DNA from 3 places in the Streptomyces sp. NBC_01244 genome. Region 3 is predicted to be linked to each of the others. Evidence: riboswitches for the same ligand, from Rfam matches in the RefSeq annotation. Region 3 holds a riboswitch; each other region holds the start of a gene.
The links. A riboswitch is a leader RNA that binds a small molecule or an ion and turns the genes downstream of it on or off. The one in region 3 is predicted to bind cobalamin.
Positions count from the first base shown of each region.

Region 1: another riboswitch for cobalamin. It lies ahead of OG247_RS29495 (energy-coupling factor ABC transporter permease); the one in region 3 lies ahead of OG247_RS38180 (CoA-acylating methylmalonate-semialdehyde dehydrogenase).
Region 2: another riboswitch for cobalamin. It lies ahead of OG247_RS28420 (ribonucleoside-diphosphate reductase subunit alpha); the one in region 3 lies ahead of OG247_RS38180 (CoA-acylating methylmalonate-semialdehyde dehydrogenase).

Region 1 covers NZ_CP108488.1:6,508,839-6,519,075, forward strand. Annotated here, with positions in the region: gene OG247_RS29450 (polysaccharide deacetylase family protein) at 1-219, shown strand, start outside; gene OG247_RS29455 (YncE family protein) at 216-1,403, shown strand; gene OG247_RS29460 (cytochrome P450) at 1,493-2,731, opposite strand; gene OG247_RS29465 (tRNA-dependent cyclodipeptide synthase) at 2,712-3,515, opposite strand; gene OG247_RS29470 (EF-hand domain-containing protein) at 3,770-3,979, shown strand; gene OG247_RS29475 (PadR family transcriptional regulator) at 4,024-4,578, opposite strand; gene OG247_RS29480 (energy-coupling factor ABC transporter ATP-binding protein) at 4,588-5,439, opposite strand; gene cbiQ (cobalt ECF transporter T component CbiQ) at 5,436-6,185, opposite strand; gene OG247_RS29490 (energy-coupling factor ABC transporter substrate-binding protein) at 6,189-6,527, opposite strand; gene OG247_RS29495 (energy-coupling factor ABC transporter permease) at 6,527-7,222, opposite strand; cobalamin riboswitch at 7,252-7,445, opposite strand; gene OG247_RS29500 (flavodoxin family protein) at 7,741-8,466, shown strand; gene OG247_RS29505 (AMIN-like domain-containing (lipo)protein) at 8,509-8,976, opposite strand; gene OG247_RS29510 (SsgA family sporulation/cell division regulator) at 9,161-9,568, opposite strand; gene OG247_RS29515 (hypothetical protein) at 9,784-10,098, opposite strand.
Region 2 covers NZ_CP108488.1:6,271,356-6,281,592, forward strand. Annotated here, with positions in the region: gene OG247_RS28405 (helix-turn-helix domain-containing protein) at 8-988, opposite strand; gene OG247_RS28410 (hypothetical protein) at 1,082-1,303, shown strand; gene OG247_RS28415 (ribonucleotide-diphosphate reductase subunit beta) at 1,300-2,313, opposite strand; gene OG247_RS28420 (ribonucleoside-diphosphate reductase subunit alpha) at 2,313-4,715, opposite strand; cobalamin riboswitch at 4,876-5,004, opposite strand; gene OG247_RS28425 (GNAT family N-acetyltransferase) at 5,071-5,568, opposite strand; gene OG247_RS28430 (YbdD/YjiX family protein) at 5,656-5,853, opposite strand; gene OG247_RS28435 (carbon starvation CstA family protein) at 5,850-8,132, opposite strand; gene OG247_RS28440 (GntR family transcriptional regulator) at 8,244-9,008, opposite strand; gene OG247_RS28445 (extracellular solute-binding protein) at 9,305-10,237, shown strand, end outside.
Region 3 covers NZ_CP108488.1:8,575,023-8,585,259, reverse strand. Annotated here, with positions in the region: gene aceA (isocitrate lyase) at 1-857, opposite strand, end outside; gene OG247_RS38190 (short-chain fatty acyl-CoA regulator family protein) at 1,259-2,674, shown strand; gene OG247_RS38185 (cobalamin-binding protein) at 2,690-3,604, opposite strand; cobalamin riboswitch at 3,666-3,836, shown strand; partial or broken gene OG247_RS38180 (CoA-acylating methylmalonate-semialdehyde dehydrogenase) at 4,027-5,524, shown strand; gene OG247_RS38175 (acyl-CoA dehydrogenase family protein) at 5,521-6,672, shown strand; gene OG247_RS38170 (enoyl-CoA hydratase/isomerase family protein) at 6,669-7,754, shown strand; gene mmsB (3-hydroxyisobutyrate dehydrogenase) at 7,751-8,653, shown strand; gene OG247_RS38160 (enoyl-CoA hydratase) at 8,650-9,435, shown strand; gene OG247_RS38155 (hypothetical protein) at 9,497-10,237, opposite strand, start outside.

The sequences.
Region 1 (10,237 bases), 2.1 Mb from region 3:
TACCCGCACGTCCTCTCGTACGACGTGGACTCCCTCGACTTCACCTCGCCCGGTGCCGCGGCCGTCATCCGCACCGTCATCGGCCCGATCCAAGGCGGATCGGTGGTGAGCCTGCACTTCGGCTACGCGGACACGGTCGACGCGATGCCACCCCTCCTCGAAGAACTCGCACGCCGCAAACTGCGCGCGGTGACCACCACGGAGCTGCTGACCCCATGACGACCACCCGCCTTCCCCGGAAGGCCACCGCGTTGCTGGCCGGCCTGGTCCTCGCCGCCCTGACCGGCTGCGGAGCGGCCGACAAGGGACCCGCCGAGGCCCTCGGCACGAAGGGGCCCGCCGCGCCCGTCAAGGCCGTACCGGCCGCGCCGCCGGGCCTGGCCGGAATGCCGCCGCTCCTCGATCCGAACGACGTGTACGCGGCGGACCGGCCGAACAAACTCTCCCCGGTGGTCAAGGACTTCCCGTCCCGCGTCTACGTGCCGAACACCTCCTCCAACACGGTGTCCGTCATCGACCCGGTCACCTACAAGGTCATCGACACCATCCCCGTCGGCATCCAGCCCCAGCACGTGGTCCCGTCCTGGGACATGAAGACCCTCTGGGTCAACAACAACCGGGGCCACACGCTCACCCCGATCAACCCGGCCACCGGAGAGGCCGGCAAGCCCGTCGAGGTGCACGACCCGTACAACCTGTACTTCACGCCCAATGGCAAGTACGCGGTGGTCATGGCCTCGATGGACAAGGAGCTGGTCTTCCGCGATCCGCACACGATGGACCGCGTGAAGACCGTCCCCGTGACCTGCTTCGGCGTCAATCACGCGGACTTCTCCGCGGACGGCCGCTACTTCATCGTGAGCTGCGAGTTCTCCGGCGAACTGCTCAAGGTCGACACCGAGAAGATGGAGGTCGTCGGCCAGCAGAAACTGCCCTTCGAGGGCGCGATGCCGCAGGACGTCAAGGTCTCGCCGGACGGAAAGACCTTCTACGTCGCGGACATGATGGCGCACGGCATGTGGGTGCTCGGCGGCGACAAGTTCGAGACCCCCAAGCTGCTGCCCACCGGAAAGGGCTGCCACGGCCTCTACGTCAGCCGCGACTCCAAGGAGATGTACGTCTCCAACCGGGGCGAAGGCTCCGTCTCCGTCTTCGACTTCACCCAGAACAAGCTGACCAAGAAGTGGGAACTGCCCGACGGCGGCAGCCCCGACATGGGCGGGGTCTCCGCCGACGGCAAGGTGCTGTGGCTCTCGGGCCGTTACAACTCCGAGGTCTACGCCATCGACACCACCACCGGCAATCAGCTCGCCAAGATCCCCGTGGGCGGTGGACCGCACGGCCTCGCCGTCTACCCGCAGCCCGGCCGCTACTCCCTCGGCCACACCGGCATCTTCCGGTAGGACGCGAGCGCGCGAGCAGAGAGGGAACGGGCGTGCCCCGGGAGCTCGCACAGCTCCCGGGGCACTCTGGGCCGCTCACCGCCGCCTCCTCACCAGGCGACGGGGAGCCGCTCGGGAAGGCGCTTGATGAAGCCGGTCCGCCACACGAGGTTCTCCGCGGGCACCGCGAGACGCAGCTCGGGCAGCCGCTCGACCAGCACCTCCAGCGCGATCTCGGCGTGCGCCCGGCCCAGCGCGGAGGCCGGGCAGAAGTGCCGGCCGGCGCCGAAGGCGAGGTTGGCGCTGGAGCTCTCGCGCTCCAGGTCCAGCTCGTCGGGGTTCTCGAAGGCCTCCGGGTCGAAGTTGGCCCCCTCCAGCAGGACGAGGACCAGCTCGCCCTCCTTGACCAGCACGTCCCCGACCTGGATGTCCGCCATCGCGATGCGCGGCAGGCCGTCGCCCACGGACAGGTTCCAGCGCAGCAGCTCTTCCACGGCCTTGCCCATGCGCTCCGGGTGCTTGCGCAGGTACCCGATCAGCTCGGGCTTCTGCAGCAGTGCCAGGACCGCCAGGGTCAGGAACGCGGAGGTGGAGACGGCGCCGGCTCCGAAGAGCGAGACGGCGACGGTGGCGAACATGTCGTCGGTCAGATGCGCCGACTCCGGGTCCGCCTCCTTCAGCTCGGCGAACTTGCCGAGGAGCCCCGTACGCTCCTCGGCAGGCAGCGCCAGCTGCGCCTTCAGCCGGTCCTCGAAGTAGCCGACGTCCTTGTACCAGTTGAGCGCCGAGTCGGAGAACGGCTCGCGAGCGGTCATGAACGCGACGTCCAGCCCCGACATCAGCCGCCGCCAGTCCTCGAACGGCACACCCAGCACCTGGCAGTGCATGGCCGCGGAGAAGGGATCTGCGAACCCGGCCCGCAGGTCGGCGGGCCCCCCTTCGGCGAGGAGCTGGTCGATGAGCTCGCCGGCCTTCGCGCGCAGCCAGTCCTGCAGGCCCTTCTGGCGCGGGTTGAGCGCCTTCATGACCGCGTTGCGCAGTCCGGCGCTGTTGATGTTGCCCATGTTGTTGACGACCTCGGGCGGGATCGTCAGCGCGTACTGGCGCGGGACACCGGCATTGGCCGTGTCCTTGAGGCTGAAGCGCTCGTCCTCCAGCACCTGCTTGGCCAGCGCGTAGCTGCTCACCAGCCAGGCCGGGTCCCCGGTGAGGGTACGGACCTTCGCGACCGGCGCCTTCTCGCGGAGCCAGGTGCACTCCTCCGGGAGCACGTCACCGCGCCGGGAGAGGGGGAAGTCGATGAGGGGCTCGGCGGTCGGCCCGGTGCCCTCAAGCTGCTCGACGCTCATCGACGGTCCCTTCGGTTGGTGCGGTGTGCGCGTGCGTGTTCGCGTTCAGGTGGTTCGGGTTCGGGTTGTTCGGGTTGCTCTGTGCCTTTTCGGCCGCCTCGGGCCGTACCACGGCGTATGCCTGGTTCCTCGTCGCGCGCAGGCCCCCACCGCGCGCGAAGAGGACGTCGGTCATCGGCATCTTGACGTGGTAGGCCGCCACGGAGGACGGCACGTCGAGAATGCTCGGGGTGTCGATGAAGAACGGCAGCTCGGCTGCCATGTAATCGAAACACACCTGCAACTGTGCGTCGGTGATTGATTCACCTTCCGGCAACTTGGATCCGACAAAGTGCAGGGCCATTTCCTCGCAGCCCTTGCGGAATTCGTCGTCGGACTCCAGGAAATGGAGTACGCGTCTGTGCAGAAGTTGGTAGACGGGGTTCGTCTGGAACTCCGAAAGTGCCCTCACTCGGATCTCGGCATGCAGAGGCCCTGACTCCTCCACGCCCTTGAGAATCCTTCGCCGGACTGCCTTGATTTCCTTCGTCGCACGCTTCTCGGCGTGTTCCTGGGTGTAGCCGAAGGCGGCGAACATCCGGTCCACGTGGAGGTCTGCGTAGACGAAGTCGACCTGTGCGAACCGGGTCGTGGCCCATCGGGTGAGGCCGGATATGCGCTCGGAGCTGAAGTAGCTGTTCCCAGGACTCACTCCGATGAGCACATGGTCGCCGTCTTCCCAGATGTGGTGGCAAGTGCGGGTGAAGGGCAGAACTTCGAATGATGCGTCAGCTGTGATCGTCACCTGTGTGATCGCCCTTGTTGCCGCTTGTCCCTGGGAGCCCTGCGCTCCCGGTGTGGCGGCAATGTCGCTACGTTATGCCGTGGTCCCGGAGCGTGACAAGTGGGGGCTTGAATTGTTGGCTGGAATTATCGCTTCCGCACTACGGAAGAGTAATTGAATTTCTATCTGCCGCTCGAACGGGACCCGGGGCGTGAGGGGGCCGGGCATGCCGCTACCCTGAGCCGGTCAACAAGCACCAAGAAGGGGTGGACCCAGTGGCGGACATCGAGAACGCACGGACGACGTTCGGCAAGTTCGACGTGAACGGTGACGGCTTCGTCACGGCCGACGAGTTCCGTTCGGCGATGGCGGCGATGGGCGACCCCTTCGCCGGCCCGGTCGCGGAGGCCGTGATAGCGGCCAAGGACTCGAACGGCGACGGCCTGCTGAGCTTCGACGAGTTCTGGGACTCCCTGAACAAGTAAGCCCCCGCGCCGCCCCCCGGCCCCTGCCGGGCCGGGGGCGCGCGTCAGGCCTGCCGCGGCTCGGCGGCCATGCCCTCCACCTCGGCGAGGGCCTCCTCCAGCCAGCGCAGCCAGAACGTCTCCAACCCGGTTCCCGCGTGCAGCACGACACGCCGCAACCGGTCCTCGTCGGAGTCCCGGCCGGCCGGGAAATCCTTCTCCTCGATGCCCTCGTACACGGCCGACTGGGCCCGGTGCAGCTCCAGATGCCGCCGCAGCTCCGCGGCCAGCCCCTGCGGCCCCACCACCGCGGCCGCCCGGATCCGCAGCAGCAGGGGATCCCGCACCGGCTTGGGATCCTGCCGCTCCCCGACCCATCGCGCCAGCTCCCCGCTCCCGGCGGGCAGCACCTCGTACTCCTTCTTCTGCCCCCGCACGGGCCCCTCGCTGGGCAGCGCCCGGATCAGCCCGGCCTCCTCCAGCCGGCCGAGCTCGCGGTAGATCTGCTGGTGCGTCGCGGACCAGAAGTACCCGATCGACTTGTCGAACCGCCGGGTCAGCTCCAGCCCCGACGAGGGCTTCTCGAGCAGGGCGGTGAGGATGGCGTGCGGGAGCGACATGCGGCCATCCTAGATTTGCCCCCAGGCGGCCAGTGTCTGCGGATCGCGCGGTCCGGGGGCGCCCGCCGCCAGGTGGCCGTGGGCGCGCAGGAAGGCCGTCACCGCCGGGGACCACGCCGGGCGCAGGCCCGCCGAGGTGAGGAGGGGCGGGTCCGAGAGGAGGGGCTCGGCGGGGCCGAAGCGGATGCCCGCCGGGGTCAGGACCGCCGCGTCGTCGGCCCAGCGCACCGCCAGGTCCACGTCGTGGGTGGCCATGACCACCGTCGTGCCGGAGGCCCGCAGTCCCGCGAGGACGTCGAGGAGCCGCTCCTGGCCGTCCGGGTCCAGGCCGGCCGTCGGCTCGTCCAGGATCAGCACCCGCGGAGCCATCGCCACCGCCCCCGCGATCGCCGCACGCTTGCGCTGCCCGTAGGAGAGCAGGTGCGTGGGGCGGTCCCGGAGGTGCGTGATGTCCAGCGCGGCGAGGGCCGAGTCCACGCGGGCGCGGACCTCCGGAGCGGGGAGCCCCTGGTTCATCGGGCCGAAGGACACGTCCTGTTCCACCGAGGCCGCGAACAGCTGGTCGTCGGGGTCCTGCACCACCAGCTGGACGGACGTGCGCAGCCGGGTCAGGCCGGCCCGGTCGTACGAGACCTCCGTGCCGTCCAGCCGCAGCGATCCCGCGCCGGGCCGCAGGCCGCCGCTCAGCAGCCGCATCAGCGTGGTCTTGCCGCTGCCGTTGCGGCCCAGCAGGGCCAGCGCCCGGCCCGGCGCGATGGCGAAGTCGACGCCGGTCAGGACCGCCGGGCCGTCCTCGTAGGCGTAGCCCGCGCCGGACAGTTCCACCACCGGGTGGGGTGAGGGGGGCAGCGACGGGTTCACAGGGAGAGCCCCTTCAGGGTGAGGGTCAGGGTGATCAGGGACGCCAGCAGGCCGGCGGTTGCCGTCAGGAAGCGCCACGACAGGGCCGCCTCCGGTACGAGGACCCGCAGCGCCCCGTCGTAACCGCGTCCGGCCAGCCCCGCCTGGAGCTTGGCCGCGCGGTCGAAGGCCCGTACGAAGGAGGTGGCGGCGAGCCCGGCCAGGGAACGCCACACCGCCGCCCGGCCGGTGTGCCCGAGCCGGGCCGCCTGGGCCCGGCGGACCTGGGCCATGGAGTCGAGCAGCAGGAAGCCGATCCGGTACATGACCAGGGCCACGTCTACGACCGGGGCCGGCACCCCGGCCCGGACCAGCCGGGGCAGTACGTCGGAGACCGGGGTGGTGAAGGCGAACAGCAGTAGTCCGAGCGAGGCCGCCGAGGTGCGCAGCAGCAGTTCGGCGGCCAGTCGGGGGCCGTCGGGGGCCAGGGACACCGGACCCGCCGGGCCCCCGACGGCGAACAGCAGCGGCAGCGCCCCGGTGAAGCAGAAGCCGAGCGGGATCCGGAAGGCCCGCCAGAGCTGCCGGCCGGCCACCCCGGCCGGGCCGAGCAGCACGGCGAGGGTGGCGGCGGCCACCAGCGGCCCGCCCGGCCAGGGCGGCAGGCACACGGCGGTGACCGTCAGCCCGACCCCGAGCAGGGCCTTCTCCAGCGGGTGCCGACCGCGCCAGCGACTGCCGTGCGCGGCCACGTCGATCGGCAGCACCGCCTACGCCTCCGGGGCGGCGGCGGCAGCGGCGGCGGCCGCTCCTTGGCGGCGGCCCTTGCGGACGCCGAAGTAGTAGGCGAGCACGCCCGCGCCCAGCGCCGCCTGCAAGGCGAACAGCGCGGACTCGATCTCGCCGGAAGGGGGCTCGTACAGAGGGGAGAACCAGGGCTCGTAATCCGGCTTCAGCTCGGTGATCGCCACCTCGGCCTGCGCGTCGGCGCCGGCGAAGGGCTCCTCCTTGCCCTCGCCCAGCCCCAGGGCGAGCGGCAGGACGGCCAGCGCCGCCACCAGGAGCAGCAGCAGCGTGTTGATCTTCGCGTTCTTGGACATCCCGCTCATCAGGCCGCCGCCTTCTCTTCGGTACGGGCGGAGGTCAGCTTCGCGACGCCCAGCCGGACCAGGTCCGACTTGCTCGACGCCATCAGCAGCCGCATCACCAGGACGGTCAGCAGCCCCTCGCTCACGGCCAGCGGTATCTGGGTGACCGCGAAGATCCCCCCGAACTTCGCGAGCGAGCCCGGGAAACCGGAAGCCGGGTCCGGGAAGGCCATGGCGAGCTGCACGCTGGTGACGCAGTAGGTGACCAGGTCGGCGAAGAAGGCGCCGAAGAACACGGTGACCATCAGCGGGAGACCGGACTTCCGCAGCAGCCGGTAGACGGCGTAGCCCGCCCACGGGCCGGCGATGGCCATCGAGAAGACGTTGGCGCCGAGGGTGGTGAGCCCGCCGTGCGCCAGCAGCAGGGCCTGGAACAGCAGGGTGATCGTGCCGAGCACCGCCATGATCGGCGGCCGGAACAAGATCGCCCCGAGCCCGGTGCCCGTGGGGTGCGAGCAACTGCCCGTCACGGAGGGGATTTTCAGGGCGGACAGGACGAAAGTGAACGCTCCGGAAGCGCCGAGCAGCAGCGTGCTCTCCGGGTTGGCCTTCACCTCGCGGGTGAGCGAGCGGACGCCGTGGACGACGAAGGGGGCGGACACGGCGCCCCAGGCGACCGCGTGCAAAGGGGGCAGAAACCCCTCGGCTATATGCATGAGTAGGGAGACCTCTCCAGCACCTCGTGGATGGACAACGCGCCCCGGCCGGTCTCCTGGCTCACGGGTTGATGTCCATGCTCCGCCTTCCCGGGCAGCGCGGAACCTCCCGCGCAGCCCAGTGGCTTTCCCGCAGGAGTGGAGCCGGACTTCCCGATCACAGTGGCGAGGGCCGCACCGGTTTCCCACCGGTTTCCCGAACACCAAGGCCCGCTGACCCTAGTCGGCCGCGCGGACCGGTCACAACCCGCCCCGATCGCGCCGGGTGGTGACCGGATTCCGCTTGTGCGTCACGCCGTGTGCCCGTGCGGCTGCCGTCTGCCTCAATGGCCCCGCGTGGAAACGGAGTTCCACGGATCCGTGGCAGCCCGGGCCCGGCTGCCCGCTTCGGCGCGCCCTTCCGTACGGACGAACCGGCCGCGAGGTCCTCATCGCCTGCGCCGGTCGCCCGGTCGCCCGGTCGCCCGGACGGGCGCGGCCCGGTGGCGGCCGCGCCGGGCCCCGGAGAGGCTGGACGGGTGGCTACCGACACCGCGCACTCCTTCGACTACTCCGACCTCACCGCCGTCTACGTCAACTGCACGCTCAAGCGATCGCCCGAGCCCAGCAACACCGAGGGCCTGATCGACAAGAGCCGCGCGGTGATGGAGGCGGCCGGGGTCCGGACCTCGCTCATCCGGGCCGTCGACCACGACATCGCCACCGGTGTCTGGCCCGATATGACCGACCACGGCTGGGAGAGCGATCAGTGGCCGGTGCTCTACAGCCAGATCATGGACGCCGACATCCTCGTGCTGTGCGGCCCGATCTGGCTCGGGGACAACAGCTCGGTGATGAAGCAGGTCATCGAGCGGCTCTACGCCTGCTCCTCGATCCTGAACGAGCAGGGACAGTACGCCTATTACGGGCGCGTGGGCGGGGCGCTGATCACCGGGAACGAGGACGGCGTCAAGCACTGCGCCATGAACATCCTCTACAGCCTCCAGCACCTCGGCTACGCGATCCCCCCGCAGGCCGACGCCGGATGGATCGGCGAGGCCGGACCCGGGCCCTCGTACCTGGACCCCGGATCCGGCGGACCCGAGAACGACTTCACCAACCGGAACACGGCCTTCATGAGCTGGAACCTCATGCACCTGGCCGCTCTGCTCAAGCGGTCCGGCGGGATGCCGGCGCACGGCAACCAGCGCTCCCTGTGGGACGCGGGCTGCCGCTTCGACTTCCCGAACCCCGAGCACCGGTAGCCCCCGGTCCCGCCTCCCTCTTCACTCCTCCCGCCGGCGTGCTCAGCAGACGTTCGGGTGCGCGATGTCCAGGACGAAGCGCTCCGGGGCGTGCAGCTTGAACGAGGTGTAGGCGGGCTTGGTGTCGAAGGCGGCGCCGAAGGTGACGTACCCCTCGTAGTCGCCGGTCAGGGCGATGCCCTTCAGCTTGGGCAGGTAGATCTTGAGGAGTTTGGGCCCGCGGTAGACGTTGCGGCCCGCGTCGTCGTGTCCGGCGGCGGGGTGCAGGCGGATCTCCAGGAAGTACCGCCCGGGCAGCGGGACGGGCTTGCCGGATCCGTCGTAGATCAGCGACGGGACGCGGGTGACGGTGACCTCGGGTACGTATCCCTGCAGGTCGATGACCACGCGGTCGTACGTGCAGTGCCCGCCCCAGCGGGCATTGACGACGAGCGGAGTGATCGTGGTGGCGGTAGTGGTGGCGGCGGCGGTCGTGGCTGCGGCGGAGGCCGGGGCGGCGAAGGCGAGCATGGCGGAGAGCAGTGCGCCCAACCCCAGTGCGGTGGCCTGCCGGCGGCGTGGACGGTTCATGGCGTCCCCTCGATTCCGAGAGACGGGGAACGGTGTCACCCGTGAAGACGCGCCCGCTACGGTCGTGGTTGCACCGGGTTCGCCGCGTTCGCCGGGCTCACCCGGTTGATCGCGTTTACCCGGTTCAGCTGGGCAGGAGGGCGCTCAGCTCGGCGTCGAGGTCGTAGTACCGGTGCTCCTGGCCGCGCGGCACCAGCTCGGTCATCCGGCGGCACAGCTCCCGTACGTCTTTGGCCCGGGCGGACACCACGCACGACTGCTCGCCGTTGCTGAAGGCGAGGAAGACGCGCGGCTCGGTGCCCTTCCAGCGCGGCCACACCTGTATGTCGCCCTCGCCGGTGGCGCAGATCTGGCCGTCGAGCAGCAGTTCCCGGGAGAAGACCCAGCGCGCGAGGTGCATCCCGGCACCCTCGAAGTCGAGGGAGATCTCGTACGGCCGCTCGGTGCGGTACACGAAGACGCCCCGCACCGGGACGGGCGCGGTCGCGGCCTCGAGCCGGAGCGGCAGGACGCGGTGTTCGGTGCCGGTCATGCGGGCGCCTCTCTCTCGGGTGGGGTCTCGCCGACGCACGCGCGACATGCCCACTCGGGCAAGCTAGCCCACCCCCGGACCGCTTTTCCGCTGCCGAAGGTCCCGTACGGCCGGGCCGCTCGGCCCTACTTCGCCCGATGCGCCGAGCCCCGCCCTCCGGGGGGAGGGCGGGGCTCGGCGGACCTGTGCGACCGGGGCGGGGGCCCCGGCCGGCACTACGGGAGCGGGTTGTAGATGAAGGACTCGTGCGCGTTGGACTGGCCGATCGCGGTGAAGCCCGAACCGTTGGCCTGGGCGCCGTTGTTCTGGTTCGAGGCGCCGAAGCCCGAGGCGACCTGCTGGGCGGTGGAGGAGTTCCCGAGGTTGCTGCCGCCGACCCCGCTGCCGAGGACGCCGGCGAGGGCCGCGTTCGACGCGGTCCCTGCCGCACCGGCCCCGTTGTCGGCCTGGGCGACGCCCGAGAGGAGCGCGAAGGCGAGGGGGAGCGATGCGGCGGCCGCCATCACGCGGATGCTGCGGGTGCTTGCCATGATTCAAGTCCTCCAGATAAGCAAAACGGCTGTGGTCCAAGACGGTTGGCCGAACCGCCGGGGGTGTGGACGCGACGTCGTGTGCCCACCCTGGCGCAGGTGATCATCAAGAAACCAGCCCAGACTGCCTTGTTCCCCC
Region 2 (10,237 bases), 2.3 Mb from region 3:
TCGGCCGTCAGGCCGCGGCCGGGCCCCGGAAGGTGCGCCGGAAGGCGTTCGGGGTGGTGCTCAGCGTCCGCAGGAAGTGGTGGCGCAGGGCCGCGGCGGTGCCGAATCCGCAGCGGCCCGCGATCGCGTCCACCGTCTCGTCGGTGGCCTCCAGCAGCTCCTGCGCCAGCAGGACCCGCTGGCGCAGGACCCACTGGTACGGAGTGGTCCCCGTCTCCTGGAGGAAGCGGCGGGCGAAGGTCCGCGCGGACATGTGGGCCCGCTCCGCGAGCTGCTCGACCGTGATCTCCTCCTCCAGGTGGCGGGCCATCCAGCCGATCACCTCGCCCACCGTGTCGCAGGAGGTGCGCGGCAGCGGGCGCTGGATGTACTGGGCCTGCCCGCCGTCGCGGTGCGGTGGTACGACCATCCGCCGGGCGATGGTGTTGGCCACCTCGGCGCCCTGCTCCTGACGCACGAGGTGCAGGCACGCGTCGATCCCGGAGGCGGTGCCGGCCGAGGTGATCACCGAGCCCTCGTCCACGTAGAGCACGTCCGGGTCGACCCTGGCCCGCGGGAAGCGGCGCGCCAGGGTCGGGGCGTGCATCCAGTGCGTGGTGCAGCGCTTGTCGTCGAGCAGCCCGGCCGCGCCCAGCACGAAGGCCCCGCTGCAGACGCTCAGCACCCGCGCGCCCCGGTCCACGGCCCGCCGCAGGGACTCCAGGAGGGGCTCCGGGTAGACGCGCGTGGCGGCCTCGCGGTCGGCGGGCAGGCAGATCAGGTCCGCCTCCTCCAGCCGCTCGGGTCCGTGGGGGAGCGTGAGGCTGTAGTGGCCGTCGCCCACGGTGATCGGATTCTCCTCCATCGCGCAGACGGCGAAATCGTAGGTCGGCAGGCCAATGGCGCTGCGGTCGATCCCGAAGACCTCGCAGAAGATGCCCATCTCGAAGGGGGTGACCCCGTTCACCACGGCCACGGCCACGTTGTTGAGGGAGGAAGGCTTCAGCATGCTTCCAGTGTGCCAGGAAGTGTGGCAGTAATTCGCTCTTCCATGACAGTCCTGCCACTGTCGGGTTTCGGCCGCCCTGGCGAGAGTGGAGTCATGAACACATTCCTCGACTACCTCGTCGTCCTCGCCGTCGCCGCCCTCCTCCTGGGCCCCGCCCTCTACGGGGCCGCGCGCGAGCGCCGCCTCGACCGGCAGATCCGCGCGGCCGACGAGCGCCGCCGCCGGGAACGGCAGAGCGCCCCCGCCCGAAGTCCCGGTCACCCAGGTCCGTCTCCCCAAGGGCGGGGGCGCCGACAGCAGATGACGGCCGCTTAGAAGTCTTCGTCCAGGTCGACCGTTCCCTCGACCGCGACCTGGTAGGCCGACGGGCGGCGCTCGAAGAAGTTCGTCAGCTCCTGGACGCCCTGGAGCTCCATGAAGGTGAACGGGTTCTGCGAGCCGTAGACGGGCGCGAAGCCGAGGCGGACCAGGCGCTGGTCCGCGACGCACTCCAGGTACTCGCGCATCGACTCGGTGTTCATGCCCGGCAGGCCGTCACCGCACAGGTCGCGGCCGAACTGCAGCTCCGCCTCCACGGCCTCCTTCAGCATGTCGACGACCTGCTGCTGGAGCGCGTCGTCGAAGAGCTCCGGCTCCTCCTTGCGGACCGTGTCGATCACCTCGAAGGCGAAGCTCATGTGGGCGCTCTCGTCGCGGAACACCCAGTTGGTGCCCGTCGCCAGGCCGTGCAGCAGGCCGCGCGACCGGAACCAGTACACGTACGCGAACGCCCCGTAGAAGAACAGGCCCTCGATGCACGCGGCGAAGCAGATCAGGTTCAGCAGGAAACGGCGGCGGTCGGAGGCCGTCTCCAGGCGGTCGATCTTCTCGACCGAGTCCATCCAGCGGAAGCAGAACTGAGCCTTCTCGCGGATCGAGGGGATCTCCTCGACCGCGTCGAAGGCGGCCGCGCGGTCGTCCGGATCGGGCAGGTAGGTGTCGAGCAGCGTCAGGTAGAACTGGACGTGCACGGCCTCCTCGAAGAGCTGGCGCGACAGGTACAGGCGCGCCTCCGGGGAGTTGATGTGCTTGTACAGGGTCAGCACGAGGTTGTTCGAGACGATCGAGTCGCCCGTCGCGAAGAACGCGACCAGGCGGCCGATCATGTGCTGCTCGGAGGGCGTCAGCTTCGCGAGGTCCGCGACGTCCGAGTGGAGGTCGACTTCCTCGACGGTCCAGGTGTTCTTGATCGCGTCCCGGTAGCGCTCGTAGAAGTCCGGGTAGCGCATGGGGCGGAGCGTGAGCTCGAAGCCCGGGTCCAGGAGGTTCTTGGTGGTGTCGGACATTACTGGCAGGCCTCGCAGGACTCGGGGTTCTCAAGGGAGCAGGCCAGCGCGTCGGCGTCGACGGCCTGCGGGAGCGGGGTGGCGGCCGCCGGGACCGTGCTGCCGGAGGCGGCGCGGGCGATCTTCGTCGCGGGGCGGGAGCGCAGGTAGTACGTGGTCTTCAGGCCCTGCTTCCAGGCGTACGCGTACATCGAGCTGAGCTTGCCGATGGTGGGCGTCTCCAGGAACAGGTTCAGCGACTGCGACTGGTCCAGGAACGGCGTACGGGCCGCCGCCATGTCGATCAGTCCGCGCTGCGGGATCTCCCACGCCGTGCGGTACAGCTCGCGCACCTCGGCCGGGATCCAGCCGAAGCCCTGGACCGAGCCGGAGGCCTCGCGCAGCGCCTCGCGGGTCTGGGCGTCCCAGACGCCGAGCCGCTTGAGCTCCTGCACCAGGTAGCCGTTGACCTGGAGGAACTCCCCGCTCAGGGTCTCGCGCTTGAACAGGTTGGAGACCTGCGGCTCGATGCACTCGTACACGCCCGCGATGGAGGCGATGGTCGCCGTCGGGGCGATGGCCAGGAGCAGGGAGTTGCGCATGCCGCTCTTGGCGACGCGGGCGCGCAGCGCGTCCCAGCGCTCCGGCCAGTTCAGCTCGACGTCGTAGTGATCCGGGTGCAGGACGCCGCGGGCGGTGCGGGTCCGCTCCCACGCGGGGAGCGGGCCGCTGCGCTCGGCCAGGTCGCAGGAGGCCTCGTACGCGGCGAGCATGATGCGCTCGGAGAGCTTCGTGGACAGGGCCTTCGCCTCGGGGGAGTCGAAGGGCAGCTTCAGCTGGAAGAAGACGTCCTGGAGGCCCATCGCGCCCAGGCCCACCGGGCGCCAGCGGGCGTTGGAGCGGCCGGCCTGCTCGGTCGGGTAGAAGTTGATGTCCACGACGCGGTCGAGGAAGGTGACCGCGGTGCGGACGGTCTCGTCCAGGCGCTCCCAGTCGATGCCGCCGTCCACGTCGCCCGTCCCGGGCAGGACGAAGGCGCCGAGGTTGACCGAACCGAGGTTGCAGACGGCCGTCTCGCCGTCGTTGGTGACCTCGATGATCTCGGTGCAGAGGTTCGAGGAGTGGACGACGGTGCCCGGCTCGGCGGTCTGGTTCGCCGTGCGGTTGGAGGCGTCCTTGAAGGTCATCCAGCCCTGGCCGGTCTGCGCGAGGGTGCGCATCATCCGGCCGTACAGGTCGCGGGCGGGCATGGTCTTGCGGGCCAGGCCCGACTCCTCGGCCTTGCGGTAGGCCGCGTCGAACGCGTCGCCCCACAGGTCGACCAGCTCGGGGACGTCGGCCGGGGAGAACAGCGACCAGGCGGCGTCGGCGTTCACGCGGCGCATGAACTCGTCCGGCACCCAGTGGGCCAGGTTCAGGTTGTGCGTACGGCGCTGGTCCTCGCCGGTGTTGTCGCGGAGCTCCAGGAACTCCTCGATGTCCGCGTGCCAGGTCTCCAGGTAGACGGCGGCGGCGCCCTTGCGGCGGCCGCCCTGGTTCACGGCGGCGACGGAGGCGTCGAGGGTCTTCAGGAACGGCACGATGCCGTTGGAGTGGCCGTTCGTACCGCGGATCAGCGAACCGCGGGCGCGGACGCGGGAGTACGAGAGGCCGATGCCGCCGGCGTGCTTGGAGAGGCGCGCGATCTGGTGGTAGCGGTCGTAGATCGAGTCGAGCTCGTCCAGCGGGGAGTCCAGCAGGTAGCAGGAGGACATCTGCGGGTGCCGGGTGCCGGAGTTGAAGAGGGTGGGGGAGGAGGGCAGGTAGTCGAGGCGGCTCATCAGCCGGTAGAGCGAGGCCACTTCCTCGACGGCCTGGACCGACTCGTTCTCGGCGAGGCCGCAGGCCACGCGCAGCATGAAGAACTGCGGGGTCTCGATGACCTGGCGGGTGATCGGGTGGCGCAGCAGGTAGCGGCTGTGCAGGGTGCGCAGGCCGAAGAAGCCGAAGCGGTCGTCCGCGCCCTCGGCGAGCGCGTGCCCGACCAGTGCGTCGAGCCGGTTCGCGTGCAGGCGCACGAAGTCCGCGGTGCGGTCGGCGATCAGCCCCTCGCGGTGGCCGACCTCGACGGAGCCGGAGAAGGAGGTGGCGCCCTGGCCGGCGGCCTCGACGCGCACGGCCAGCGTCAGCAGGCGGGCGGCGAGGCGGGAGTAGGCCGGGTCCTCGGAGATCAGCCCGGCGGCCGCCTCGGTGGCGAGCGTACGGAGCTCCGCCTCGTCGGCGGCGGCGCTGCGGCCGCGCAGCGCGGCGGCGGCGACCCGGCCGGGGTCGGTGTCGGGCAGATCGGCGGTCAGCTCGGTGAGCGTGCGCAGGAGCGCGGCCCCCGGACCCTCATAGGCGGACGGGTCGGACTCGGCGCGCGGTGCGGAAGGCGCGATGGTCACGGGGGGAGCTCTCCCTCGCTCGGCTCCGGGAACACCTTTGGTGCGGGGCGCGAGGGGGCGCACGTGGGGGAGCGCGTGCCTGGCAGGGCAGTGCGCGTGCGCCACGTGGCGTCCACCGGCCCAACCGCGAGGCCCGGACGTGTCTGCACCCGGTTCGGTCGAGCCGGGCGCACTGTCGACAGGTCCTCGGACTTGCGGATGCGCCGAGCGAGTCGGTGCATTTCATACCGTTGCGGGACAGTTCCGGATTCTCACCGGATTCCCCTGCGACGACAGCGAGCATGAGCATACATGTGGGGGCCGCTGCTTGCGGTAGCCCCCACATGTTGTGTCGCTCCCCGTGGGCGGTACGGCCCTAGAGCTCCAGGCGGTAGGTCAGCAGCGGCAGGCCCGGAACCGGGGACCAGTCCCGCTCCGGCGTCCGTACGAAGCCCAGCCGGTCGTAGATCCGGTGCGCCCCGAGCATCTTCTCGGTGGTCGACAGCACCAGGTGGCCCACGCCCTCCAGGTCCCGGGCGCGGCTCACGCAGGCCCGTACGAGGGCCTCGCCCGCGCCGCGTCCGCGCGCCGCCGGGGAGACGGCCAGCATCCGGAACTCCGCCTCGCCGGGACCCGCGATATCGCACAGCGGGCTGCCGGGAGGGGCGAAGGTCACACCGCCGAGCAGCGTGCCCTCGTACTCCGCGACGAGCACCTCGCCGGCGGGGGCCCGGCCGGCGACGTCGCGCAGCCGGCCCAGGTAGGGGTCCTTCTCACCGAAGGTCAGCAGTCCGTCGTCGAGGTAGGCCCGTGCGGTGATCTCGGCGAGCTCTTCGTATTCGGCGGTCGCCGCCGTCCTGATGATGATGTCCATGGCTCCGAGTGTGCGACAGGGCAAGGAAAGAGGCCGCCGCATTCCGTCGGGTGGACGGTGATGCGGCGGCCCCGGGGGCGCTCCGGCTCAGCAGCAGCGGAACCCTTCGCGCGGATCGCCCTCGCGGGCGTCCGTACGGGCCCGCTCGAAGGCCCGGCGCGACTGGACCTCGGCGTCGGGGTCGTGCGTACGGGCGTGGGCGACGTAGTGGTCGTAGGCCGCCTCGCCCGAGAACTCCCGTACGAAGTACCGGGCCCGGCTCAGCACGTGGTGCAGGCGCGTCACGCCGGTTCCCGCACGGGGTCCTCCACCCGGCCCCCGCCCGAGTCGAGGCCGGCCGCGGCGAGCTCCGCGCGCTCCTCGGCGGTCGGGATGAGCCCGGCCGGGGCGACGAGCCTGGACTCGGTCCACGGGACCTCGGTCAGGGTGACCGACTCGGGCTTGCGGATGGCCCGGAGGCAGGTCCGGGCCGCGTCCACGAGCACGATGATGATCAGCAGGGCGAAGAACACCGACAGGACGCCGTCCACCGTGGCGTTGGTGACGACGGTGTGCATCTCGTCCATGTTCTTGGCGGGCTTGAGGACCTTGCCCGCGTCGATGCCGTCCTGGTAGACGTCCCGCTGCGCGAAGAAGCCGATCTTCGGGTTGTCGGAGAAGATCTTCTGGTAGCTGGCGGTGAGCGTGACGGCCAGGTCCCAGGCGAGCGGAACGCCCGTCACCCAGGCCCACTTGAGCCGGCCGGACTTGATCAGCAGGGTGGTGCAGACGGCCAGGGCGACCGCGGCGAGGAGCTGGTTCGCGATGCCGAACAGCGGGAAGAGCTGGTTGATGCCGCCCAGCGGGTCCTTGACGCCGACCCACAGGAAGTAGCCCCAGCCGCCGACGACGATCGCGCTGGCGAACCAGACGCCCGGCTTCCAGCTGACGTCCTTGAAGGACTTGTGCACGTTGCCGAGGGTGTCCTGGAGCATGAACCGGCCCACGCGGGTTCCCGCGTCGACCGTGGTCAGGATGAACAGGGCCTCGAACATGATCGCGAAGTGGTACCAGAAGGCCTTCATCGAGGTGCCGCCGATCACGGCCGAGAAGATCTCCGACATTCCGAGTGCGAAGGTCGGCGCGCCGCCCGTACGGGACAGCAGGCTGGTCTCCTCGACGTCCTTCGCGGCCTGCGCGAGGGCCTCGGGGGAGATGGCGAAGCCGAAGTTCGTCACGGCCTGCGAGGCCGTCTCGACGGTGGCCCCGACGACCCCGCCGGGGGAGTTGATGGCGAAGTACAGGCCGGGATCGATGATGCAGGCCGCGATGATCGCCATGATGGCGACGAAGGACTCGGTCAGCATCGCGCCGTAGCCGATGACCCTGACCTGGGTCTCCTTCTGGATCATCTTCGGGGTGGTGCCCGAGGAGACCAGGGAGTGGAAGCCGGACAGGGCTCCGCAGGCGATGGTGATGAAGACGAACGGGAACATCGAGCCGGCGAAGACCGGGCCGTCGCCGCGCGAGGCGAACTCGGTGACCGCCGGCATCTTCAGCGTGGGCATGGCGATGACCACGCCCACGGCCAGCAGCCCGATGGTGCCCACCTTCATGAAGGTGGAGAGGTAGTCGCGCGGGGCGAGCAGCATCCACACCGGCAGGACGGACGCCACGAAGCCGTAGGCGATCATCCAGATGACCAGCGTCTCCTTCTCCAGGGTGAAGGTGTCCGCCAGCGAGGACTCGGCGACCCAGCCGCCCGCGACGATGGCGAGCAGCAGCAGCGCCACGCCGACGACGGAGACCTCGGTGACCTTGCCCGGGCGCAGGACGCGCAGGTAGAAGCCCATGAAGAGGGCGATCGGGATGGTCATGCCGATGGAGAAGACGCCCCACGGGGAGTGCGCCAGCGCGTTGACGATGACCAGCGCCAGCACGGCCAGCAGGATGATCATGATGGCGAAGACGCCGATCAGCGCGGCGGCGCCGCCGACCGGGCCGATCTCGTCCCGGGCCATCTGGCCGAGCGAACGGCCGTTGCGCCGGGTGGAGAAGAAGAGCGTCACCATGTCCTGGACGGCGCCCGCGAAGATCACGCCGACGACGATCCAGATGGTGCCGGGCAGGTAGCCCATCTGCGAGGCGAGTACGGGACCCACGAGGGGTCCGGCGCCGGCGATGGCGGCGAAGTGGTGACCGAAAAGCACCCGCCGGTCGGTCGGGTGGAAGTCGACACCGTTGTCAAGTCGTTCGGCGGGGGTGGCGCGGGTCTTGTCCACCTTCAGGACGCGGTGCGCGATGAAGCGCGCGTAGAAGCGGTAGCCGATCGCGTAAGAACCCAGTGCGGCGGCGAGCAGCCAGGCGGCCGAGATCTCCTCGCCGCGGGAGAGCGCCAGCACGCCCCAGCCGATGGCCCCCACGAGCCCGACCAGCACCCACGCGGCCACGGCCTTGGGGGACGCGCCCCCCGATGAGGTGGGCGAGCCCGGCGTGGTTCCCGGACTCGCCGCGTCCCGTACGGCCTGTGCGGCTTCCGGCCGTGTTGTTTCCGGCGGTGTTGCTTCCGGTCGTGGTTCCGTCATGATCCGTCGTCCCCTCGTTGATCATCTGCGTAATGGCGCAGGGAATCTACGGGGGGCCGACCGCTGGACGTAACCCCCCGTCCGTATAGCGGAACGAGAGTCAACTACGAATCAGACGGCGGGGCGCTGGAGTCGGGCGACGAACTTGTAACGATCGCCGCGGTATACGGAACGCACCCACTCGACGGGCTCCCCGTCGGTGTCCAGCGAATGGCGGGAAAGCAGCAGCATCGGCAGTCCGACGTCGGTGCCGAGCAGTCCGGCCTCCCGCGGGGTGGCCAGCGAGGTCTCGATGGTCTCCTCCGCCTCGGCGAGGCGCACGTCGTACACCTCGGCGAGGGCGGTGTAGAGGGAGGTGTACTTGACCAGCGAACGGCGCAGCGCGGGAAAGCGCTTGGCCGACAGGTGCGTGGTCTCGATGGCCATCGGCTCCCCGCTGGCCAGGCGGAGGCGTTCGATGCGCAGGACCCGGCCGCCGGTGGCGATCTTGAGGAGGCCGGCGAGGGTGTCGTCGGCCGTCACGTAGCCGATGTCCAGGAGCTGGGAGGTGGGTTCCAGGCCCTGGGCCCTCATGTCCTCGGTGTACGAGGAGAGTTGGAGCGGCTGGGAGACCTTCGGCTTGGCGACGAAGGTTCCCTTGCCCTGGATCCGTTCCAGCCGTCCCTCGACGACGAGCTCCTGGAGAGCCTGTCGCACCGTGGTGCGGGAGGTGTCGAACTCGGCCGCGAGCGTGCGCTCGGGCGGCACCGGTGTACCGGGTGGAAGGGTTTCGGTCATATCGAGCAAGTGGCGCTTGAGTCGGTAGTACTTGGGCACGCGTGCCGTGCGGGTGGCCGCCCCGCTGTCCGGCTCCGTGATCGCCCCTTCGGTGGCCATCGCCGCCCGCCTTCCCGACTCCAGTTTCGTTGCCGTCACCGGCTCCTCCGATATGTGCGGTCACATCGTGACACGGGAGGGAGGGCAGGCCTCCTCCCTCCCCCAGGTGTCGGTCCGATAACGGACCGATCACCCGCTCATTAGACCCTTGACACCCCTAAAGGTCTAGGCCAAGCTCCAGCTACTGGTCTACACCAATATGGATCGGATCCCGGCCCCACGGGCAGTACTTGGTGCTTTTTGAGTCACCGCGGCGGGCAAGGGAAGTTGCAGGCAGCATCCCTGAGGAGGGTGGCGTGAAGCGCAAGCTCATCGTGGCGGTCAGTGTCGTGGGCATGATGGCCGGAGTCGCGGCATGCGGCAACGACGACGGCAAGGCCAAGGCCGACGCGGGTCCCAAGGAGATCACCGTCTGGGTGATGGACGGCTCCGCGCCGAAGGCCTGGATCGACGCGGTCAACGCCGAGTTCTCGGCCAAGCACCCCGGCGTCACGGTCAAGGTCGAGACGCAGCAGTGGAAGGGCATCCAGGAGAAGGTCACGACGGCCCTCTCCGAGGACACCCCGCCGGACGTCCTGGAGCTCGGCAACACCCAGACCGCGGGTTACGCGGTCACCGGTGGCCTCGCCGAGCTGACGAAGGACAAGGCGAAGCTCGGCGCGGACGCCTGGGCGAAGGGCATGCTGGCTTCGGCCGAGATGGACGGCAAGCTCTACTCCGCTCCGTGGTACGCGGCCAACCGCGTCGTCATCTACGACAAGAAGGCCTACGCGAAGGCCGGCGTCACCCCGCCGACCACCCGCGACGAGTGGGTCGCCGGTCTGGAGAAGCTGAAGGCGGCCGACCCGAAGTCGCAGCCGATCTACCTGCCCGGCCAGAGCTGGTACGTCCTCGCGGGCTTCATCTGGGACGAGGGCGGCGACCTCGCCACCAAGGACGGCGCCAAGTGGAAGGGTGGCCTCGCCACCCCGCAGGCCGCCTCCGCGATGGACTTCTACAAGAAGCTCCAGTCCTTCTCCACCGCCCCGAAGGACAAGGACGAGGCGACCCCGCAGCAGTCCACCGACATCGTTCCCAAGGGCGGCGTCTCGTCCTGGATCGGTCTCGGCTGGGAGGCCGGCGGCGCGGAGAAGGCGCTGAAGGACGCGGGCAAGGAAGCCGACTTCGGTTACTTCCCGATCCCGGGCAAGACCGCCGACAAGACGGGCACCGTGTTCCTCGGCGGCTCG
Region 3 (10,237 bases):
GTGCCGGTCTCGACCCAGATGAGGTCGGCGTACGGGGCGTAGGCAAGGCCACGGGCGATCACCGGGGCCGTGCCGTTCTGCACGCGGTAGAAGCCCTCCGCCGTGCGCTCGCCCGTCACGAACCGGGCGTCGCGCTCGTCGACGTCGCTGGTGATCAGGTTCGCTGCCAGGGCGTCGGTGCGGGCGATGATCAGGGTCGGCGTGCCGGCGATGTCGGCGGCGAGGCGCGCCGCGTTGAGGGTGCGGATGTGCTGCGAGGTGGGGACGAGGACCTTGCCGCCGAGGTGGCCGCACTTCTTCTCCGAGGCGAGCTGGTCCTCGTAGTGGATGCCCGCGGCGCCGGCCGCGATCATCGCCTTCGTCAGCTCGAAGGCGTTCAGCGGTCCGCCGAAGCCGGCCTCGGCGTCCGCGACGATCGGGGCCAGCCAGTCCGTGGTGTCGGAGCCGCCTTCGGCCGTGGCGATCTGGTCGGCGCGCAGCAGCGCGTTGTTGATCCGGCGGACCACCTGGGGAACGGAGTTCACCGGGTACAGGCTCTGGTCCGGGTAGGTGTGCCCGGCCTGGTTGGCGTCGGCGGCCACCTGCCAGCCGGACAGGTAGATCGCCTGCAGGCCGGCCCGCACCTGCTGGACCGCCTGGCCGCCGGTCAGCGCGCCCAGCGCGTGGATGTAGTCCTGCTCGTGGAGCTGCCGCCACAGGCGCTCCGCTCCTCGCCGGGCCAGGGTGTGCTCCTCTCGGACGCTCCCGGACAGCCGGACCACGTCCTCGGCGGTGTACGTCCGCTCGATGCCCGCCCACCGCGGGTCGTCCGCCCACCGCTGCTTCAGCTGCTCGGCCGCCGCCGTCGCCGCCGTCATCGTCGTGTTCGCCTCTGCCATGACCGTCACCGTTTCCATCCGTCGCTTGTCTTGCCAATGCCCTGGACCGAAGCCCAGGTGGTGGCACTCTGTGCCTGAGTGCGAGATGCGGCCGCCGGACCGCCTACGGGGGGCGGAGCTGAGCAATGCTGCCGATCTACCGGAAGCGGGATGGCCGGATCACCGAAATCAGGGCATTGATCGGCGACCCGGGGTCCGTTCCGGCTACCGGTACCGGCTGGCCGCAGGACCGACTCTGGCAGTGGCACTGGATGCCATCAAGGGGGTACAACTGCCAAGGTTTGTGAATCTTCGAGGCCGAATTTGCCAAGTTTGCGAAGCCTCGGGAAAGGCGAAGTCGCCCTATGCTGACGGAGCCCGTCCGACCCTGGAGGAGTCCGGTGAGCAAGACGTACGCGGGAGCGCGGCTGCGCAGGCTGCGTGAGGAGCGCCGCATGACCCAGGCCGACCTGGCCAGGGTCCTCGGCATTTCACCCAGCTACCTCAACCAGATGGAGCACGACTCGCGCCCGCTCACCGTCCCCGTACTGCTGCGCCTGACCGAGGCGTTCGGGGTGGATCCCGGCTTCTTCTCGGAGCGTGACACCAGCCGTATGGTGGCCGACCTGCGCGAGGCCCTCGCCCAGCAGGTGGCCGAGGCCCGCGTGTCCCCTTCCGATCTGGCCGACCTGGCCACCCGGATGCCGGCCGTGGCCTCGGTGCTGCTGGACCTCGGCCGCCGGAGCCAGCTGCTGGCGGAGCGGCTCGCCGACGCCGCCGACGGCCGCGACGCGGTGGCGGAGTCTCCGCGTTCGCCCCACGAGGAGATCCGCGAGTTCTTCTACCGGCGGCAGAACTACCTCCATGACGCCGACTTCGCCGCCGAGGAGCTGGCCCGCGCGATCGGCATCCGCCCCGGGGACGTCATCCGCGCGCTGAACCTCCGACTCGCCGACCGCCACGGGATCCGCATCTCCGCGGACTCCGACCGGCTGCACCACTACGACGCCGCCGCCCGGGTACTCCACCTGTCGAACCGGCTCCGCCCGGGCCAGCAGGCCTTCCGCATGGCCACCCAACTCGCCCTGATCGAGTACGGGGACGAACTCGACCGGCTGGCCACCGAGGACTTCACACCCGGTTCCCCCACGCACGCCCTGGCACGGATCGGCATCGCGAACTACTTCGCGGCCGCCCTGATCCTCCCCTACACGGCCTTCCACACCTCGGCGGAGGAGTTCCGCTACGACATCGAGCGGCTCACCGACCACTTCGGGCTCGGCTACGAGACGGTCTGCCACCGCCTCAGCACCCTGCAACGCCCCAGGCTGCGCGGCGTCCCCTTCTCCTTCGTCCGGGTCGACCGCGCCGGGAACATGTCCAAGCGGCAGTCCGCCACCGGGTTCCACTTCTCCCGCGCGGGCGGCACCTGCCCGCTGTGGAACGTGTACGAGTCCTTCGCCGCGCCCGGCCGCATCCACGTCCAGGTCGCCGCCATGCCCGACGGGCAGCGGTACTTGTGGACCGCGCGCGCCGTCACCCGTCACCGCGGCGGCTGGGGCGAGCCGGGCAAGACCTTCGCCATCGGCCTCGGATGCGAGACCCGGCACGCGTCCCGGCTCGTGTACGCGGACGGACTGGACCTCGACAACAGGTCGGCCGCCACCCCCATCGGCATGGGCTGCCGCCTGTGCGAACGGCTCGACTGCCCCCAGCGCGCGGTCCCGCCGCTCGGCCGGACCCTGGCCGTCGACGAGAACAGCAGCACCTTCGTCCCGTACCCGGTTGCGGGCATTCCCGCCTCCGCCCGCGACTGACCGGAACCCGGCCGCTCAGTCCGTGCGGCGGGCCTCGCCCGCGGTGACGGGATCACCCGCCTGCACGCCGTGCAGGACATGGGCGAGCACCTCGGCTCCGCGTACGACCCTCGGGCCGGGGCGGTTGAAGTAGGCGGGCCCGTCCAGCACCCAGACGGCCCCTGCCCGTACCGCGGGGAGATCGTTCCAACCGGGGAGGGACGTCAGCAGGTCGCGCTCGCGGAGCGTGCGTTCGGGCGGAAAACCGCAGGGCAAGAGCAGCACCACGTCCGGGCGGGCAGCGCGGACCGCCTCCCAAGTCATCGGCTTCGTGTGCTCGCCCTGTGCGGCGAGCAACGGTTCGCCTCCCGCATACGTGATCTGCTCGGGCACCCAGTGCCCGGCGGGCCACAGCGGGTCGAGCCACTCGATGGCCACGACCCGGGGCCTGGCACGGCCTGCCGTCAGCCGCCGTACCTCCTCGAGCCGGGCGCGCAGCGCCGTCCGCCGGCGCTCCGCCCGCTCGCGCACTCCGAGCAGTTCCCCCACGGTGACCAGGCAGTCCAGTACGTCATCGAGGGTGCGCGGCTCCAGGCTCAGTACGCGGGCACCGCCGTCGAGCACGCGCACGGCTCGCGAGACTCCTTCGTAGGACACGGCGCACACGTCGCACAGGTCCTGGGTGAGGACGAGTTCCGGGGCGAGGGCGGCGAGCGCCTCCGTGTCCAGGGTGTAGAGCGAGGACCCGGAGTGGGCGGCCCCGCCCACGGCCTCGGAGATCTCCCGGCTGCTGAGGTCCTCGGCGGCGAACTCGGCCCGGGTGACCACGGGTACGGAGGCGACCGCCGCGGGCGGCCAGTCGCATTCGTGGGTGCGTCCGACCAGGTCGGCGGCGAGGCCGAGTTCCGCCACGATGTCGGTGGCCGCCGGGAGCAGGGAGACGATGCGCATGCACCGACTGTAGGCGCGCGGGCGGTGGGTCTGGACTTACTAGGACGTCCAACTATATGTTCGTGCCCATAAGGTCCGCGGTGCAGGGAAGCCGGTGAAAAACCGGCACGGTCCCGCCACTGTGACCGGGGAGTGTGCTGCCATCCACACGCCACTGACGAGGTCTGTCGGGAAGGCGGGCGGCACGCGGGGATCCGGGAGTCAGGATACCGGCCGCGGATGTTCCGTGTTGTCCACGAGGATGGAGCAGACACGCATGGCACCGGTTTGTACCCACGACCCTGGTGATCCGGCGGAGCGCGCGCACACCACTTCCGCGCGCTCGTAGTCCCACGACCTTCCCCAGCGGCGCATCCCATCGGGTGCCGTCCGCCGGCAGGCCGTGCCATTCCCCGGATCTCACCTGACGAGAGCAGGCACCCATGGTCCGCGAGCTCACCCATTTCATCGGCGGCAAGCACACGGTCGGAACCTCCGGCCTCTTCGCCGACGTGTACGACCCCAACACCGGGACGGTCCAGGCCCGGGTCCCCCTGGCCGGGCGCGCCGACACCGAGGCCGCCATCGCCAACGCCGAAGAGGCTCAGGCCGACTGGGCCCGGTGGAACCCGCAGCGCCGCTCACGCGTCCTGCTGCGCTTCCTCCAACTGATCGAAGGGGAACGGGACTCGCTCGCCCGGCTGCTGTCCGCCGAGCACGGCAAGACCGTCGCCGACGCCCACGGTGACCTGCAACGCGGCCTGGAGGTGGTCGAGTTCGCCGCCGGGATCCCGCACCTGCTCAAGGGAGAATTCACCGACAACGCGAGCACGGGCATCGACGTGCACTCCTTGCGCTCGCCGCTCGGCGTCGTCGCCGGGATCACCCCCTTCAACTTCCCCGCCATGATCCCCCTCTGGCAGGCCGCCCCCGCCCTGGCCTGTGGAAACTCCTTCGTCCTGAAGCCCTCCGAACGAGACCCGTCCGTACCGCTGCGGCTGGCCGAACTCTTCCTGGAGGCAGGCCTGCCGGCCGGCGTGCTCAATGTCGTCAACGGCGGCAAGGAAGCCGTCGACACCCTCCTCGAAGACCCCCGCGTCCAGGCCCTCGGCTTCGTCGGATCGACCCCGATCGCCGCGTACGTCTACGCCACCGCCGCCGCGCACGGCAAGCGCGCCCAGTGCTTCGGCGGGGCCAAGAACCACATGGTCGTGATGCCCGACGCCGACCTGGACCAGGCCGTCGACGCGCTGATCGGCGCCGGATACGGCTCTGCCGGGGAACGCTGCATGGCCGTCTCCGTCGTCGTGCCCGTCGGCGAGGAGACCGCGGATGCCCTGGTCGCGAAGTTGAAGGAGCGCCTGGCCACGCTGCGCGTCGGCCGCTCCGACGACCCCGAGGCCGACTTCGGGCCCCTGGTCAGCCGCGACGCACTGGACCGGGTGGACCGCTACGTCGGCATCGGAGCAACCGAGGGGCCGAACTCCTCGTCGATGGACGCGGGTTCACCGTGCCCGGGCACGAGAACGGCTACTTCACCGGGCCCAGCCTCTTCGACCGCGTCACCCCGGGGATGCGGATCTACCGCGAGGAGATCTTCGGCCCGGTCTTGAGCGTCGTACGGGCCGCCGACTACGAGGAGGCGCTGCGCCTGCCCACGGAACACCCGTACGGCAACGGCGTCGCGATCTTCACCCGGGACGGGGACACCGCCCGCGACTTCACCCGCCGGGTGGGCGCCGGCATGGTCGGCGTCAACGTGCCGTCCCCATCCCCGTCGCCTACCACACCTTCGGCGGCTGGAAGCGGTCCGGCTTCGGCGACCTGAACCAGCACGGTCCCGACTCCATCCGCTTCTACACGCGCACGAAGACCGTGACCTCGCGCTGGCCCTCCGGGGCCAAGGAAGGCGCGAACTTCAGCATTCCGACGACGGGATGAGCCCGGTGGCCACCCTGACCGAGGACCAGCTCGCCCTCGCCGAGGTCACCCTCGACTTCGCCCAGGAGCATCTCGCTCCCCACGCCGTCCTGTGGGACCGGACCAAGCACTTCCCCGTGGAGGTCCTGCGCCGGGCCGCCGGTCTGGGCCTCGGCGGGGTCTACGTCCGCGAGGAGCACGGCGGTTCGGGTCTCAGCCGGAGCGACGGGGTCCTCGTCTTCGAGACCCTCGCCACCGGCTGCCCGTCCATCGCCGGGTACCTGTCCATCCACAACATGGTCGCCTGGATGATCGACCGCTACGGGAACCGGGGCCAGCGAGAGCGCTGGCTTCCCGGCCTCTGCTCGGCGGACACCCTGGGCAGCTACTGCCTGACCGAGCCGGGCGCCGGCTCCGACGCCGCCGCCCTGCGCACCCGCGCCGAGCGGGAGGGCGACCACTACGTCCTGACGGGCGTCAAGCAGTTCGTCTCCGGCGCCGGAGCCTCGGGCGTCTACGTGGTCATGGCGCGGACGGGCGAGGCCGGCCCGGGCGGCATCTCGGCCTTCGTCGTCGAACGCGAAGACCCCGGAGTCTCGTTCGGCCCCAACGAGGCCAAGATGGGCTGGAACGCGCAGCCCACCCGCCAGGTCATCCTCGACGCCGTCCGGGTCCCCGACGATCGCCGCCTCGGCGTCGAGGGGGACGGCTTCCGCATCGCCATGAACGGCCTCAACGGCGGGCGCCTCGGCATCGCCGCCTGCTCGCTGGGCGGCGCGCAGAGCGCCCTGGACCGCAGCCTGTCCTACCTCGCGGACCGCGAGGCCTTCGGCGGCCGGCTCCTGGACGCGCAGGCGCTCCAGTTCCGGCTGGCCGACATGGCCACGGAACTCGCCGCCGCCCGCGCCCTGCTCCGGCAGGCCGCGGAGGCCCTCGACGCGGGCGATCCGCTGGCCCCGCGACTGTGCGCGATGGCCAAGCGGTTCGCCACCGACACCGGCTACGCGGTCGCCGACCGCGCCCTCCAACTCCACGGCGGATACGGCTACCTCAGCGAATACGGCATCGAGAAGATCGTCCGCGACCTGCGCGTCCACCAGATCCTGGAAGGCACCAACGAGGTCATGCGCGTCATCGTCGCGCGCGGACTGACGGAGACCCTGCGATGAACCACACATCCCCCGAAGAACCCGACCACGTCCTCCTGCGCACCGAGGGCCACGCCGCCTACATCACGCTCAACCGTCCCAAGGCCCTCAACGCCCTCACGCATCCCATGGCCCTGCGCATCGACCAGGCCCTCACCGTCTGGGAGCACGACCCGGCCGTCGAGACGGTGGTCATCGAGGGCGCCGGCGAACGCGGCCTGTGCGCGGGTGGCGACATCCGCGCGATCTACGAGGACGCCCGCAGCGGCGGCACGGCCTCGGCGGACTTCTGGCGCGACGAGTACCGCCTCAACGCCCGCATCGCCCGCTACCCCAAGCCGTACGTGGCCCTGATGGACGGCATCGTCATGGGCGGCGGCGTCGGGATCTCCGCGCACGGCACCGTCCGCATCGTCACCGAACGCTCCCGCATCGCCATGCCCGAGACCGGCATCGGCTTCGTTCCCGACGTCGGCGGAACGTACCTGCTCGCTCTGGCCCCCGGCGAGCTGGGCACCCACTTGGCCCTGACGGGGACGCCGGTCGGCGCGGCGGACGCCCTGCTGTGCGGCCTCGCCGACCACTTCGTACCCGCCGACCGGCTGCCGGCGCTGGCCTCGGACCTCGCGCACGGCTCCGTACACGAGGTGCTGGAGCGGTTCGTGGAGCCCGTACCCGTCGGCGTGCTCCACGGCCACCGGGAGTGGATCGACCACTGCTATGCCGCGGACACCGCCGAGGAGATCCTCGCGCGGCTGCTCGCCGCGGACCTCCCGGCCGCGAAGGCCTCGGCGGACACGCTGCCGGCGAAGTCCCCCACCGCGGTCAAAGTCACCCTGGCCGCGCTCCGCCGAGCCCGCCGGCTCGGCCCCCTGGAACGGGTCCTGGAACAGGAGTACCGCGTCTCCGTCGCCGCCCTGTCCTCGCCCGACCTCGTCGAAGGCATCCGCGCCCAGGTCATCGACAAGGACCGTGACCCGCGCTGGTCCCCCGCCACCCTCCAAGCCGTCGGCCCGGCGGAGGTCGAACGGTTCTTCGCCCCGCTCGGCGACCGCGAACTCCGCCTCGCCCCGTCCCCGTCGTCACAGGAGGTCGCCTGGTGACCAGCACCGTCGCATTCATCGGACTCGGCCACATGGGCGGCCCGATGGCCGGCAACCTGGTCAAGGCCGGGCACCGCGTCCTCGGCTTCGACCTCGTACCGGACCAGCTGGCGGCGGCTGCCGCCGCCGGTGTCGAACCCGCGGCATCGGCTGCCGACGCCGCCACTCGCGCCGACGTGGTCATCACCATGCTGCCGGCCGGCCGCCACGTCCTCGCCCTGTACCGGGAAGGGGGACTGCTCGCCGCCGCCCGGCCCGGCACCCTCTTCGTCGACTGCTCCACCATCGACGTCGCCGACGCCCGCGCCGCGCACGAGGCCGTCGTAGCGGCCGGTCACCGGGCGCTCGATGCCCCGGTGTCCGGCGGTGTGGTGGGCGCCGAGGCCGGCACGCTCACCTTCATGGCGGGCGGGGGCGCCGCGGAATTCGCCGCGGCGCAGCCGCTCCTGGACGCCATGGGGAAGAAGGCCGTCCACTGCGGGTCCGCGGGGGCGGGGCAGGCTGCGAAGATCTGCAACAACATGATCCTCGCCGTCTCGATGATCGGCGTCAGCGAGGCTTTCGTCCTCGCCGAGAGCCTCGGCCTGGACCACCAGGCCCTCTACGACGTCGCCTCCACCGCTTCCGGCCAGTGCTGGGCGCTCACCGTCAACTGCCCCGTCCCCGGGCCGGTTCCGACGAGTCCCGCCAACCGCGACTACCGGCCCGGCTTCGCCGCGCCGCTCATGGCCAAGGACCTCGGCCTGGCCGCCAACGCCCTGCGGGCCGGCGGTGTGGACGCGCCACTGGGCCTCAAGGCCGCCGAACTGTACGCCGCGTTCGCGGAGGGCGAGGGCGCCGGCCTGGACTTCTCGGCGATCGTCCGCACCCTGCGACCCCAGAACGGAGCCACCCCATGAGCGACGGCACCACGTACGAGACCATCCTGCTGGAACGCAAGGGACGGGTGGCCGTCCTCACCCTCAACCGGCCGCAGGCCCTCAATGCCCTCAACCTCCAGGTCATGAACGAGGTCGTGGCCGCCGCCGAGGCCTTGGACCGGGATGCCGAAGTCGGCTGCATCGTCCTCACCGGCTCCGCGAAGGCCTTCGCCGCCGGCGCCGACATCAAAGAGATGCGCCCGCGGAGCTACATGGACATGTACCTCTCCGACTGGTTCGGTGCCTGGGACCGGCTCGGCCAGGTCCGTACGCCCACCATCGCCGCGGTCTCCGGCTACGCGCTGGGCGGTGGCTGCGAGTTGGCGATGCTCTGCGACATCCTCCTCGCCGCCGACACCGCGAAGTTCGGACAGCCCGAGATCAAACTCGGCGTCATCCCCGGGATCGGCGGATCCCAACGGCTCACCCGCGCCGTCGGCAAGGCCAAGGCGATGGAACTCTGCCTGACGGGCCGCACCATGGGCGCCGAGGAGGCCGAGCGCGCGGGGCTCGTCTCACGGATCGTCCCGGCGGACGAGCTGCTCGCCGAGGCCCTCTCCGTGGCGGAAACCGTCGCCGGGATGTCGAAGCCGGTCGCGATGATGGCCAAGGAGGCCGTGAACCGCTCCTTCGAGACCACCCTCACCGAGGGCGTCCGGTTCGAACGCCGCCTGTTCCACGCGGTGTTCGCCACGGCCGACCAGAAGGAGGGCATGTCCGCCTTCGTGGACAAACGGCCGCCGCACTTCACCCACGGTTGAGCCATCGGGCGGTCCGAAGCGGGTGCGGGCCCCGGTAAGCCGGAGCCCGCACCCGTGGGGATCAGGCGCCCCAGCGCAGGGCGATCGTGTCTCCCACATTGATCGCCTTGTTGCGGGCGGCGCCGGCGAAGGCCGAGCCGTCGACGCTGACCTTCCAGGTGTTGGAGCCGCTGTTGGCCTTGCCGTTGACGGCGGTGATCGTGCCGGTGCCGGAGGACGGGGTGACGCTCGTGACGCAGCCCGACGGGGTGGCGCCGGTGGTCGCGGCGTTCAGGACGCCGCCGAGGGTCGTGGTCGTACCGGTCGGCGTGAAGGCCACCGAGCAGACCTTGAGGTTGCCGGCGCCGTCGTCGACGGTCAGGGCCAGCTTGGTGGCGGTGCCTGCGGTGAAGGTCGACTGGGCGACCCACTGCGGAGCACCCGGGGTGACGGGGACCGGCGGGGCGGTGGTGAAGCCGCCGCCGACGACGGCGCGCAGCGCGTCGATGGTGGCGTAGGCGGAGGGCGAGGTGTCGGCGGGCTTGTACTTGAAGCCGCCCGCCGGGTTGTACTGGTTGGCGATCAGGAAGTCGATCGGGGTCTTGCCGTTGGCGGTGAGGAAGTCACCGGTCTGCGTGTTGATGCCACAGGCGTTCAGGCCCGCCACGCCCCAGCCGTTGGAGCTGGTGTTGACGCCGTACATGGAGTTGAAGGCGCCGGTGGTCGCGACCAGCTTGCCCTTGAGGAAGTTCTTGGCCTGCACGACGTCCGCGTCGGTGCCGGGCACGCCGGAGACGCAGAGGGCGGCCATCGCGGCGCCGGT